DNA from 3 places in the Syntrophomonas curvata genome. Region 2 is predicted to be linked to each of the others. Evidence: riboswitches for the same ligand, from Rfam matches in the RefSeq annotation. Region 2 holds a riboswitch; each other region holds the start of a gene.
What was found. Region 2 has a riboswitch for thiamine pyrophosphate ahead of thiC (phosphomethylpyrimidine synthase ThiC). Riboswitches for the same ligand answer to the same signal wherever they lie in the genome.
Positions count from the first base shown of each region.

Region 1: another riboswitch for thiamine pyrophosphate. It lies ahead of thiD (bifunctional hydroxymethylpyrimidine kinase/phosphomethylpyrimidine kinase); the one in region 2 lies ahead of thiC (phosphomethylpyrimidine synthase ThiC).
Region 3: another riboswitch for thiamine pyrophosphate. It lies ahead of ACU70B_RS05395 (thiamine-binding protein); the one in region 2 lies ahead of thiC (phosphomethylpyrimidine synthase ThiC).

Region 1 is NZ_CM129641.1:485,342-489,565, forward strand. Features, by position in the region: gene thiE (thiamine phosphate synthase) at 1-543, opposite strand, end outside; gene thiM (hydroxyethylthiazole kinase) at 534-1,337, opposite strand; gene thiD (bifunctional hydroxymethylpyrimidine kinase/phosphomethylpyrimidine kinase) at 1,411-2,220, opposite strand; TPP riboswitch at 2,318-2,416, opposite strand; gene ACU70B_RS02265 (GntP family permease) at 3,076-4,224, shown strand, end outside.
Region 2 is NZ_CM129641.1:735,858-740,081, forward strand. Features, by position in the region: gene bioB (biotin synthase BioB) at 1-347, opposite strand, end outside; gene ACU70B_RS03115 (APC family permease) at 439-1,770, opposite strand; TPP riboswitch at 2,304-2,405, shown strand; gene thiC (phosphomethylpyrimidine synthase ThiC) at 2,507-3,796, shown strand; gene ACU70B_RS03125 (TOBE domain-containing protein) at 3,924-4,133, shown strand.
Region 3 is NZ_CM129641.1:1,221,254-1,225,477, forward strand. Features, by position in the region: gene ACU70B_RS05385 (ABC transporter substrate-binding protein) at 1-846, opposite strand, end outside; gene ACU70B_RS05390 (ABC transporter permease) at 843-1,652, opposite strand; gene ACU70B_RS05395 (thiamine-binding protein) at 1,624-1,914, opposite strand; TPP riboswitch at 1,976-2,082, opposite strand; gene ACU70B_RS05400 (TrpB-like pyridoxal phosphate-dependent enzyme) at 2,283-3,647, shown strand; gene ACU70B_RS05405 (tRNA (adenine(22)-N(1))-methyltransferase) at 3,759-4,224, shown strand, end outside.

The sequences.
Region 1 (4,224 bases), 250 kb from region 2:
GCCGTCAATTCCGGTTGCTTTTACTTCTTCCAGATTGGATATTCCGATTCCCCCTATGCCAACAACCGGGATGGAAACCGCTTGTTTTATTTTTTGCAAATTCCCGGTCCCGATGGGTTCGCCGGTATCCGCTTTACTGCCGGTAGGAAACACGGTTCCGGCACCCAGGTAATCGGCTCCGTTGCGCTCTCCAAACAGCGCCTGTCCTCGATTGGCGACGGAATAGCCCAGGATTTTCCCCGGCCCCAACAGCTTACGGGCAATTTTGAGGGGCAGGTCCTCCTGTCCGATATGGAGTCCGTCGGCATCTACGGCCAGGGCTATGTCCAGGCGGTCGTTTATTATCAGGGGTACATGATAGTGATTCACCAGTTCCTTCATCTTCAAAGCAATATTGTAAAAATCAAGGCTGGAGATATTCTTTTCCCGCAGCTGTACCAGGGTAACCCCGCCTTTTATAGCTTCTTCCACGGCCTGGAACAAATTCCTGCCCTTAAGCATACTCCGGTCACTGACCAGGTAAAGGCTGTAGTCTACAGGCATTGCAGCTTGCCCCCCTTCAGCATATCGTCCTCAGTTAAGGTGTAGACGGAGTCAAACAGTTTAGCCCGGAAAGTACCGGGCAGTACTGCCGGAAGGGATTGGGCGGCTCTTTCTCCTGCCAGGCCGAAGGCCATAATGGCAGCGGCGGCGGCGGCCAGAGCATCATCATCGGCTCCAACCGCAGCCGCTACCAGAGCCCCCACCATACAGCCGGCTCCGGTAATCATGGTCAGCAGAGGGGTACCGTTTTGTACCAGCCAGGTTCTTCTCCCATCACTTATGATATCCGTTGCTCCCGTAGCGGCAACAACGGTGCTATATTTTTCCGCCAGGCTCTGGCAGGCTTCTATAGCGTCATCGCCGTCATCGATTGAATCTACTCCTCTCACTTTACCCTGGTATCCGGCCAGAGACTTGATTTCCCCCATATTCCCCTTGATAACGGTGACCGGTCCGCAATTAAAGAGTTCTTCAATGAAGCTGGTCTTATGGCTGATAGCTCCGCAGGCTACCGGATCCAGTATAACCGGCTTTTTAAGCTCAGCTGCCCGCCGGGCTGCCAGCAGTGCGGCATCTTCCTGTTCTTTAGTAAGGGTACCCAGGTTTATATAGAGGGACGAAGCCAGGCCTACAAACTCCTCCGCCTCGATTCGGGCCTCGCACATGGCCGGGGATGCGCCAAAACAGAGAAGAATATTGGCACAGTCGTTTATGGTTACATAATTGGTAATGGCCTGCACCAGAGGAGTCTTCTCCTTTACCGCACGTAAACAGGCATTCATTTTCTCCAGCATACCATTGTCTCCTTTCCTTAGCTTTTTGCGTTCTCCGTGTCTGCTTTTGCAAGCATTGACCACATGCACCGAATCATCTAACCGCTACCACACCCGCCTTGCGGTATAGTTCATAAAAATGGTGGGTCGGCCCGGCGCCATGACCCAGCGGCAGGGAGTTGGCTATGGCTATATGGATGTACTCTTTGGCTTTCCTTATTGCTTCGGCTGCGCCGTACCCCTTAGCCAGATAGGCGGCGATGGCCGAAGAAAAGGTACAGCCGGTTCCGTGGGTATTGGGGGTAAAAATACGCTTTCCCTTTAGATGATCAAGCTTCTTGCCGTCAAAAACCACGTCGATAGCATCACCGGTTAAATGTCCGCCTTTCACTATGACATTACCGGCCCCCAGCTCGTGGATTTTTAGCGCTGCTTTTTCCATGGCCGCTATGCCGTCAATCTTATCTCCGGTTATAACTTCGGCTTCAAACAGGTTGGGGGTGACTACCGTTGCCAGGGGGAACAGGTTCTGTATCAGGGCATTTTTTGATTCCGGCCGCAGCAGGTGGCATCCGCTTTTGGAAACCATGACCGGGTCGACTACGATATTGCCGGCCTTATGTTTCCGGAGGCAGTCAGCTATAGCTGCAATAACCTCAATACTGGATACCATGCCGATTTTAACCGCGCTAACGGCAATATCCTCAAAAAGGCAGTTGATTTGCGCCTGAACCATGTCCCCATCCAGCTCTCTTACCTGGAACACCCCGGTGGTATTTTGAGCGGTGACAGCAGTTATTACGGTCATGCCATAAGTGCCAAGGGCGCTGAATGTCTTGAGGTCGGCCTGTATCCCCGCTCCTCCGCAGGAATCAGAACCGGCGATGCTAAGTACGTTTTTCATTTTAGTTCCTCCTTCAGTCGGGAAGTAAGCATTTTAACCCCTGCCTAAAGAGTAAAAGCAACAAAAAAAGATGCACAAGCAAATGCATCTTCAAATTATCCCGATACAGTTACTTTCCTACGTTAGAATTACCTAGACAGGTTCAAAGGGTCAAGCCGTAGCGGCTTTCTCAGCTTTCGCTCCCCCAGTAATCTGTGGTTGATGTTATTCTGTTGTCTATTAAACTATCTTACAACCTGCCCCCCCTGTCAAGGTATAAAATCAAGACAAGGCTAAATAATCTTACCGCACCGGTTTGTATCCTTAATGCAACAAGTTGGCGACAAAAAGGAAACATTGGTTCTAATTGGCATAAAAGGGAACAGGCCTTTATACGCCGGTGTTTTTTGCAAAGAGCACCGGATATGGGGAAATAATGGGCACATGCCGAAGTGCGAACAAATAAAAGGGGCCTGTAAAAATTAAAATTTATAAAAAGCGCCTTCCTGGTATGGCATTTGCAAAAGGCTGGCGGTAAAGAGTCCGGAAAAACGCAGGGGGGTGAAATATGCGGTAAACAGAGCATAATCCAACTGAAACCGGTCCCAAACCTGTTCAAGTAAACCATTTCTATTACAATCCGGGACTCTAAGTTCACGTTGCGATTGAATTTAGGTTCACCAATAAGCGAAGGGATAATTTGCTTGCTTATTATCCTGCCGTTGCAGGGTGAACCCGACCCGGCAGTCCAAGCAGAGACCTTTCCCCGAAATATATTTATTCGATAAAACGGTAAGAACAATATTTGTGAAAAAAAGCACACATTGGCCTGTAGGACAGAAACGTCGTAAGACAGTATAAGCGGAGGTGTAAAAAGTGGATTGGTTGGCTTCTTTAGGCATACTGATAGGTATTGCCCTGCTCATCTATTTGGCTTTCAAGGGTGTCAGTATATTGATCATCGGACCTATTACTGCTGTTCTTATTATTTTGACCAATGGTATGGACTTGATTCCGGCGCTTTTTTCTGATTCCAACTCGTATATGGTCGGTCTGGGCAATTTTATCACCAAGTACTTTATAATTTTTATTCTGGGAGCGATTTTAGGCAAATATCTGGAGGACAGTAAGGCGACGGTTACAATCGCCAACAGCGTACTAAAATTGACGGGCCGTTCTAATCCCTATGCTGTTCTGATAGCCGTATTTATCATTGGCGCCCTGCTGACCTTTGGCGGGGTAAATATATTTATTGTTATTTTCACCATCGTGGCCCTTTCCAGACCGTTGTTCCGGGAACTGAACATACCCTGGCATCTCCTGTTGGCACCTATGGTTCTGGGCTGCGCTACCTTTACCATGACTATGTTCCCGGGCTCCCCCTCTATTCAGAATGTCATTCCCACCGTATTGGGTACGACCCTGACGGCTGCCCCCCTGATAGGTATCGTTGCTTCAATCACGGTAACGGTATGGGGATTGCTGTATATGAAATGGCAGTTGAAAATAGCCCTGGACAACGGGGAAGAGTATGTAAGAACCGCAGCCGACGGCAATGCCGGTGCCAGTACCGGTGAAATCCCTTCCCTGGGGGCTGCCTTGGCTCCGATGGTAGTTCTCATAGCAATTATATTGATTGGCAGTGCCATGAAAATATCCGATGTAATCATACCAGCCCTCTTAGCTGCAATTATTGTTGCGGCTATAGTGTTGAATAAGTTCATACCGCATCAGCTGGGCACGCTAAATGCAGGTGCTGCAAATGCCATGTCCCCGGCGATTTTTACTGCTGCCGCGGTTGGAGTAGGCATTGTCGCTGCTTCAGCACCGGGTTTTAAGGTTATTTTAGGTCTTATTGGCAGCCTGCCTGGCGGGGCCCTGGTAGAGATGTCAGCCATAACTGGTTTTCTGGCCGCTGTAACCGGTTCCTCATCGGGGGCGCTGGGAATTGTAATGCCTGCATTCAGCGGAGCCTGGCTGGCTACCGGAATCGCCCCCGAGGTAATTCACCGGATAAGCGCTATC
Region 2 (4,224 bases):
AGTCTTTTCCCCGAGGTCACAATTGAATAACGCAGCACACCGCGCTCCTCATTGTACCGGGCTTGCTCCACGATGGTTTCTGTGTCCAGCAAGGGATATTCTTTCAGTTGGGTTTGATAAAATGATGACTGCGCACAATATTTGCAGTCTTCAGAGCATCTGCTGCTTTTGCCGTTGATGATGGTGCAGATGTCAAAGGCATTGCCGCAGAAATGAGCTCTGATATCGTTGGCAACTGCACCAAGCTCCTCTAGTGGTGCCTTGCTGATGATTAATGCTTCCTGTTTGTTAATCATCTGGCCTTGCAGCACACAATTTTTTATGTTTTCCAATTGGGTCACTGCCATGCTCCTTTCTTTTATCCTATTTATATCATTTAGTCTATACGGCTTTTAAAATGCCGTATAACGTTCAGCTCCTCATAGAGAGCAAGGCCGGTTAAATCTCCAGCTTTTCCATTGTTTGCAGTACTTCCCGGTAGAACTTGCTTTGTACGGCACCGTAGATAATGCCTATGACTAGCCAGGACAAACCGACTATTTTGCAGGTAACATCAAAACCTGTCCAAATATAGGCAAGTATAATAATTCCCATCCAGGGAGCCAGGAGATAAATGCAGATGCTTCTAAATTTACGATATCCCTTCCTGATGAAAAAGAAATAGAATACCGTAAAATTCAGAAGAATAAATGCACTCACTGCCCCAAAATTAACCAGTTTTATGATGATTTCCAGATCCGTAGCCAAAGAACAGATCAGAGACAGCAAGGCCACCATCAAAGTCGCCCAATGCGGAGTTTTAAAACGAGGATGAACCCGACCAATAAATTCCGGCAGCAAACCATCGCGGGATATGCTAAAAAGGATTCTCGCGGTAGCGGCTTGTGATGTCATGGTATTAGCGATACCCGTGGCCATAATGCTGACCGCCAGCATTAACACCTTCAGCCAATGCCCGCCGACTATTGCTCCAGCATCAAAATAGGCAGTTTCCGCATTAATAAGCGTATAGTCCGGGGTAATTAATGTAACGATATAAGTCTGCAGCACAAACAGGCCCCCTACCAGTAATAGAGCGGACAAGGTAGCTCTGCCAACGGTTTTCTCAGGTTCAATAGTTTCTTCGGCCAGGGTACTTATAGCATCAAAGCCTAAAAATCCAAGAGCCGCAATGCTGCAAGCTGAAGCTGTAAATTGCAGATTAATCTGACCCGGTTGATAAAAAGGATGCAGATTAAAACTGCCGCTTCCACCTCCGGCACTGATATACATAATCCCACATATTAGGATCAACAATAGTACAGTCAATTCAAATGCTAACATTAATTTTCCTGACCGAACCGTATATTCAATTCCCAGTATATTTGTGACAGTATTAAGAGTAGCGAAAGCAATAATCCAAAGCCAGCCGGGGATGGACGGTATTAGTGCCACACAAAAGTTGCTGGTCATTAGGTACAACACGCTAGGCAGCAAAAGATAATCAAGAATGATAAGCCAGCCTGCCAAAAAGCCGACATGCGGGTTGAGCCCTTCTTTTACATAGGTATACACCGAACCGGCTTGGGGAATATGTTTACTCATCTGCACATAACTAAGAGCAGTGAAAAACATTGCGATCATGCCAATCAAATAAACCAGCGGAGCCATTCCGTGGCTTTCCTTGGAAACGTAGCCGAAAACACTCATCGGAGCAATTACCACCATAAACAACATGCCATAAATCAGCAGATCCTTGAAAGATAAAACCCTTTTTAATTCTTGCTTCATTTCCTTATCTCCATCGAATTTGAAAATCTATTTAATTGAGACAGGCGCACGTCACAATGATATACAGCGATACCGATAACGGTTACCATCGTTTACGCACCTCATTGTAAAAAGAAGAGCAACATGTGAGTTTAGTTTTTTATTATTCATTAGTATAAGGTATCTTAAGCTAATTGTTAACCATTATTTTCATTAACGGTTAACGATAATTTCGGAAAAAGTATTGGAATGTAAAATTCTTGCAGTAGAGGTGCTAAAAAAACGGAAGACTTCTTTTCCCGCAAACTTCGCAAGTAAATTCGGATTACTATGCTTTGCTGGCCAATAAATTGAAAGAACAAGGATGCTTCGAAATGCTGGGATACCTCGCGGGGGCAAACAGACGTCCGCGCTTTTTAGCCCCCTGACCGGCTTGCGGGACGATTAACGGGAGAAGCCGCACAGACGATTTGCACATACAGTCATTGGTGTTGGCAGCGGATTGTATTTACAAAGTTAATATTAAATACTATAATCATCCTTATAATTAAATATGCGTCAGCTGGGGGTGCCGGAAGGCTGAGATAGGGCGTAGCCCTTGTCCCTTTGAACCTGATGCGGGTAATGCCGCCGTAGGGAAGCTTTGCTAGTAAGTTTTACGAGCCTGTTCTATGCGGAACAGGCTTTTTGAATTTTACTTCCCTGCCGACGAGTTAATCAGATACATTTACTGAATCAGAAAATAGGAGGCTGAATTATGACACAAATGGATTATGCCCGAAGGGGGCAAGCAACTCCACAGATGGAAGCAGTTGCCCGTAAAGAGGGTATTCCTCTAAAGGTTTTAATAGACAAGGTTGCGCGTGGGGCGGTAGCTATTCCAGCCAATATAAACCACAAGTCGCTTGACCCCGAGGGAGTGGGAGAAGGGCTTAGAACCAAGATAAATGTTAATCTGGGCATATCACGTGACTGCCTAAATTATGATAATGAACTGGAAAAGGTCGACCTGGCTTTAAAACTTGGTGCAGAAGCTATCATGGATCTGAGCAGTTACGGCAATACCCGTGAGTTTCGCCGCAAGGTGGCGGAAATATCACCAGCTATGTTGGGGACTGTTCCCATGTATGACGCCATAGGCTTTTTGGAAAAAGACCTGGAAAATATAACAGTTGATGAGTTTTTTAAAGTAGTGGAAGCCCACGCGGAAGATGGTGTCGACTTTATGACCATTCATGCAGGTATGAACCGCAAGACGGCTGAACGCTTCAAGAAAAATCCCAGACTAATGAATATTGTATCCCGCGGCGGTTCTTTATTATTTGCGTGGATGGAACTGACCGGTAATGAAAATCCTTTTTATGAGCATTATGACCGGCTTTTGGATTTACTCCATAAATATGATGTAACTATCAGCCTTGGTGATGCCTGCCGCCCCGGGTGTATCAATGATGCTACTGATGCGGTTCAGATAGAGGAATTAATTACTCTTGGGGAATTAACCCGGGCGGCGTGGGACAAAAACGTACAGGTTATAGTGGAGGGGCCTGGGCACATGGCTTTGGATGAGATTGCCGCCAACATGAAGCTGCAAAAAAAACTGTGCCACGGAGCCCCCTTTTATGTTCTCGGACCTCTGGTTACAGATATCGCACCAGGTTATGATCATATAACCAGTGCTATCGGAGGAGCAATTGCAGCATCTGCCGGGGCGGATTTTCTGTGTTATGTTACTCCCGCCGAGCACTTACGCTTACCAGCCCTGGAGGATGTAAAGGAAGGGATAATAGCTTCCCGTATTGCCGCTCATGCTGCTGACGTTGTCAAGGGTGTACCTGGCGCCCGGGAATGGGACCGGCGCATGTCGGATGCACGGCAAAAACTGGATTGGGAAACACAATTTAAGGAAGCTATTGATCCGGAAAAGGCTCGCGCCTACCGTACATCCTCTGCTCATGATGGTCAGACCTGTACCATGTGCGGTAAAATATGCGCAGTGCAAACTATAAATAAGGCTCTGGCTGGAGAAAGAGTCAGCTTTAAATAAAAGGAATAAATCGATACTACAGATAACAGCTCTATAGGACTGTGTAAAGCATTAAAGAATCATGGCTGTTTAAGATAATCCAAAAAGGAAAAACTAGTAGTATGACCAATAGAAGGAGGTATGGGTTATCCAGTTAAGTGCACGTAACCGATTGAAAGGAAAGGTAGTTAAGCTTGATCATGGGCCGGTAAACACGGAGGTTAATTTGCAGCTTCCAGGCGGAGAAACCATAGTTGCAGTTATTACTACGGAAGCGGCTGACAATCTGGGTTTGGAAAACGGCAAGGAAGCATATGCAGTAATAAAAGCCTCCAGTATAATGGTAGGAGTGGACTAGCCTTTTAAAGGTAATAACCAAGCGGAGTCAATAGATAATTTTATGACTCCGCTTAGTTATTGCAGAGCAGGAAAAAATATGGTAAAAGACT
Region 3 (4,224 bases), 490 kb from region 2:
GGCCAGGTACTTCTGGCTGGCCCTGACCAGGTTTTGATCCAGTTCCGGAACGTTGTTAAGCAGTATCCTTCCGGCCTCCTCCGGATTCTTGATGGCAAACTCATAACCCTTGCTGCAGGCCCGCAGGAATTTTTGAGCCAATTCCGGATTATCCCGGAGTTTTGTCTCACTGGCTATTATGACCGGGGTGTAGAAGTCCAGGGAGTCGTTTTCATCCCGTAGTTTGATGAAATTGAGCTTCATGTCCCGCTGTTCAGCCTCGATCCCGGTCCAGCCCCAGTAAATCCAGGAAAAATCAATGCCTTTATGCATGCTGGTAAAGAAATCGGCGGAACCGATATTCACCATTTTGACCTGACTGAAATCAGCCCCGTACTTGGTCATTAATGCCCTGATCATGGCCGTTTCTGCCGGTGAACCCCAGCCCCCGTAAGTTTTACCGGCAAAATCACCGGGATTCTTAATCCCCCTTTCCACCGGAGAAGCAAAACCGGAAGTATTGTGCTGAATTACAGCGGCCAGGGCTACTACCGGGATGTCTTCCGAGCGGGCTACCGTTACTTCCTCCTGATAACTGATGCCGAAATCACCCTTTCCGGCGGCCAGTAATTGGGCGGTGCCTCCTTCACCCGGTTGCAGAAGCTCTGCCTCCAGACCTTCGGCTTTAAAATAACCCTTGTCTTGAGCCACGTAAAGCCCGGTATGGTTGGTGTTAGGCAGCCAGTCCAGCAGAACCGTAACTTTAGTCAGTTTTTCATTCGGAGCCGGTTGAGGGGTTTGATTACAACCGGCCAGGGGTATTGACAATAGACCTATAATTATAAGCAATGCCGTTATTTTTCTCATGCTGAATTCTCCTTTTTGCTGTAATCTTCCCCAGGCAGGGAATTGAAATACGACCTGTTCCACGGCACCAGAAGGTATTCGCCCAAATCGATCAGCTTGACCAGCAGCAGGCTTAAAAGACAGATTATCACCACCGCAGCCAGCACCCGGTCAATAGCAAACTGTTTTTGCTGCAGGGTCATATAGTATCCCAATCCCCGGTTTGACCCCAGCCATTCAGCTATTACGGCAGCCATAATACTGTAGGTGGCTGATATCCTGATACCGGAAAAGAATGCCGGCATAGCTGCCGGAAGTTTGACCATGGCAAAGGTTTTCAGGCGGCTGGCCCCCATGGAGCGGAACAGGTTCAACTGATCCGGGTCAACCTTACGCAGTCCGTTGCTGAAGCTGATAACCACCGGGAAAAAACAAACCAGTATGACCACCAGTATTTTCGGCAGCAAGCCGAATCCGAACCAGATGGTGAACAGTACCGCCAGTACGATCAGGGGTATGGTCTGGGATATTATCAGGAGGGGATAGACCGCCCGGTTTAACCATACGCAGGTATCCAGCAGGAATGCCATGACAAAGGCTATAATAATGGCCAGGATGAAACCGGTAACCGCCTCCAGCAGTGTCATGCTGCCATGAAAGCAAAGTGCCGGGTATATGTCAGTAATGGTAGCCAGAACTTTGCCCGGGCTGGCCAGAACGTATCCGGGCAGGTTATATGCCCTCACCCCCAGTTCCCATATCAGGAGCAGGAGCAGGAAGGCCAGCCAGGGGGCTACTTTATGGCCGATATTGGCTGAGTTTTTCATCAATGGATACTCCGTTCGGGCTATAATCGATTTTTATGATTGAGACTATACGGCCGGCGCCGGCTTCTACACAAATATCCTGGGCTTTCCTGACCAGATTCAGCATCTGTTCCAGATCTCCCTCCATAGTGGTCTCCAGAGGGCCTACCACGTACTTCAGGCCGCTGGCCTGAATGGCGGCAATAACTTTATCCACCACTGCATATACCTGGTCTTCCGCCACCAGAGGCAGGATCTGCAGGCTTAAGTTGGCATTGGGCAAAGGAATCCCCCTTCCTTAAAAAAAACAGCTGCTTCTTATCGCACAGAAAAGAGCAGCTTTCGGTTCGAGTAACTCTTGTCCCTACGCTGGCATTACCCAGATCAGGTTCAAGGGTCAGGACTGCCGTCCACTCTCAGCCGGACCGTTCCGGCTCCCCTCTGTCTTGCCAGCATTATACTATTATGTTCCCTGCTGGTCAAAGATTTATCAGGACTGATAAAGAACAGGGTGACCTCAAAAGGAAGCCTTGTAGATATTTATATATAGACCTGTGCATAATCAAGGTCGCGGCACTTGCGATGCCTATTATCCTGTGCTAAACTAAATTTTAAATACTTAATCAAATACGAGAGGAGAGATTAGCTGAGATGAGTAGAGCCGAGCTCACCAAAATCATTCTGCCGGAGGATAGGATTCCGAAATTCTGGTATAATGTCCAGGCAGATATGCCCAATCCCCTTGCTCCTGGTTTAAATCCCCAGACTATGCAGCCATTAAGCCCGGCTGATTTGGAGCCTATATTTGCCCGGGAACTTATTGCCCAGGAAGTATCGATCGAAAGGTTTATAGAGATACCGAAGGAGGTACGGGAACTTTACAAGCAATACCGGCCTTCACCCTTGTTTCGGGCCCGCAGCCTGGAAAAGGCTCTGGACACCAACTGCCGTATTTACTACAAATATGAGGGCATTAGCCCCGTGGGCAGCCATAAATTTAACTCAGCCTTGCCCCAGGTATTTTTCAACAAGGTTCAGGGCATCAAGCGGATTAGTACCGAGACCGGGGCCGGACAATGGGGAACTGCATTGTCCCTGGCCTGCAAGCTGTTTGGCCTGGAGGCTATGGTATACATGGTGAAAGTGAGCTATTACCAGAAGCCTTATCGGCGTTCGATCATGGAGCTATATGGCGCCACCTGTGTTGCCAGTCCCAGCAGTCTGACTGCTGCCGGACGCCAGGCCCTGGAAAAGAACCCCGATACCCCGGGAAGTTTGGGAATGGCTATCAGTGAAGCGGTGGAAGACGCAGTATCCAGGGATGATACCAACTACTCCCTGGGAAGTGTTTTGAATCATGTCTGTCTGCACCAGAGTGTAATCGGACAGGAAGTAAAGCTGCAGCTGGAAATGGTTGACGATTATCCCGATGTTATCATCGGCTGCTGTGGCGGAGGCAGCAATTTCGCCGGCATCGCCTTCCCCTTCATACCGGATAAACTGGCCGGCAAAAGCATCCGTCTGGTGGGAGTAGAGCCAGCAGCCTGTCCCACTCTTACTAAAGGCGTATTTGCTTATGATTACGGCGATGTGGCAGGTCTTACCCCGGCCCTGAAGATGTATACCCTGGGACATGGATTTGTACCCTCGGGAATCCATGCCGGCGGTCTAAGATACCACGGAGAGTCACCTTTGGTCAGTCAGTTGTATCATGATGGGCTGATTGAAGCCCGGGCGGTAAAACAGAACCCGACCTTTGAAGCTGCCATGCTTTTTGCCCGTACCGAAAGTATTGTGCCGGCACCGGAATCAGCCCATGCTATCCGGGTAGCCATCGACGAAGCTCTAAAAGCCAAAGAAGATGGAGTTCCCCGCACCATTGTCTTCAACCTCAGCGGACATGGCAACCTGGATCTCTATTCCTATGATAAGTTTCTGGCAGGTGAAACCGATGATATCGAGTTTTCCGATGAGGAGCTGGCTTTAAGTGTAAAAGACCTGCCGGTTGTAAAATAGAATAAACAGCTATATATAACCCCGGTCTAGTACTAGGCCGGGGTTTTTAAATTACCTTGTTCGCAGATAATAATTTAATATAATATTAAAATACATAACGAGAGGATGGTTATGATATTGTTATCCCGGCGTCTCCTGGCGCTTGCCGAAATGATAATAAAGGGCGGGGTAACCGCCGACATAGGCGCAGACCACGGGGGACTGGCCCGATTTTTGGTAGAACATAAAATGGCACCGCAGGTTATTGCCACCGAGCTGGGCGATGGCCCTTACCAGCGTTTACTGGCCGGAGTCGCGGACAGCCCCTGCCGGGGGCTGATAAAAATACGCCGGGGCGACGGCTTGGCCGTGCTTGGTTCCGGTGAAGCGGTAAATGTGGTTATAGCCGGTCTGGGAGGGGAAGCGATGGCGGAAATCCTCTCTGCAGATTACAGTAAGGCCTGCAGCTTTAAAAGGTTTGTTTTTCAGCCTATGAGTCGGGCCGGAGCCCTGCGCCGGGAACTTTCCGGGCGGGGCTGGCCGATACTGGAAGAGAGGCTGATTGATGAGAATGGCCGCCTGTTTGTGGCCTTGAGTG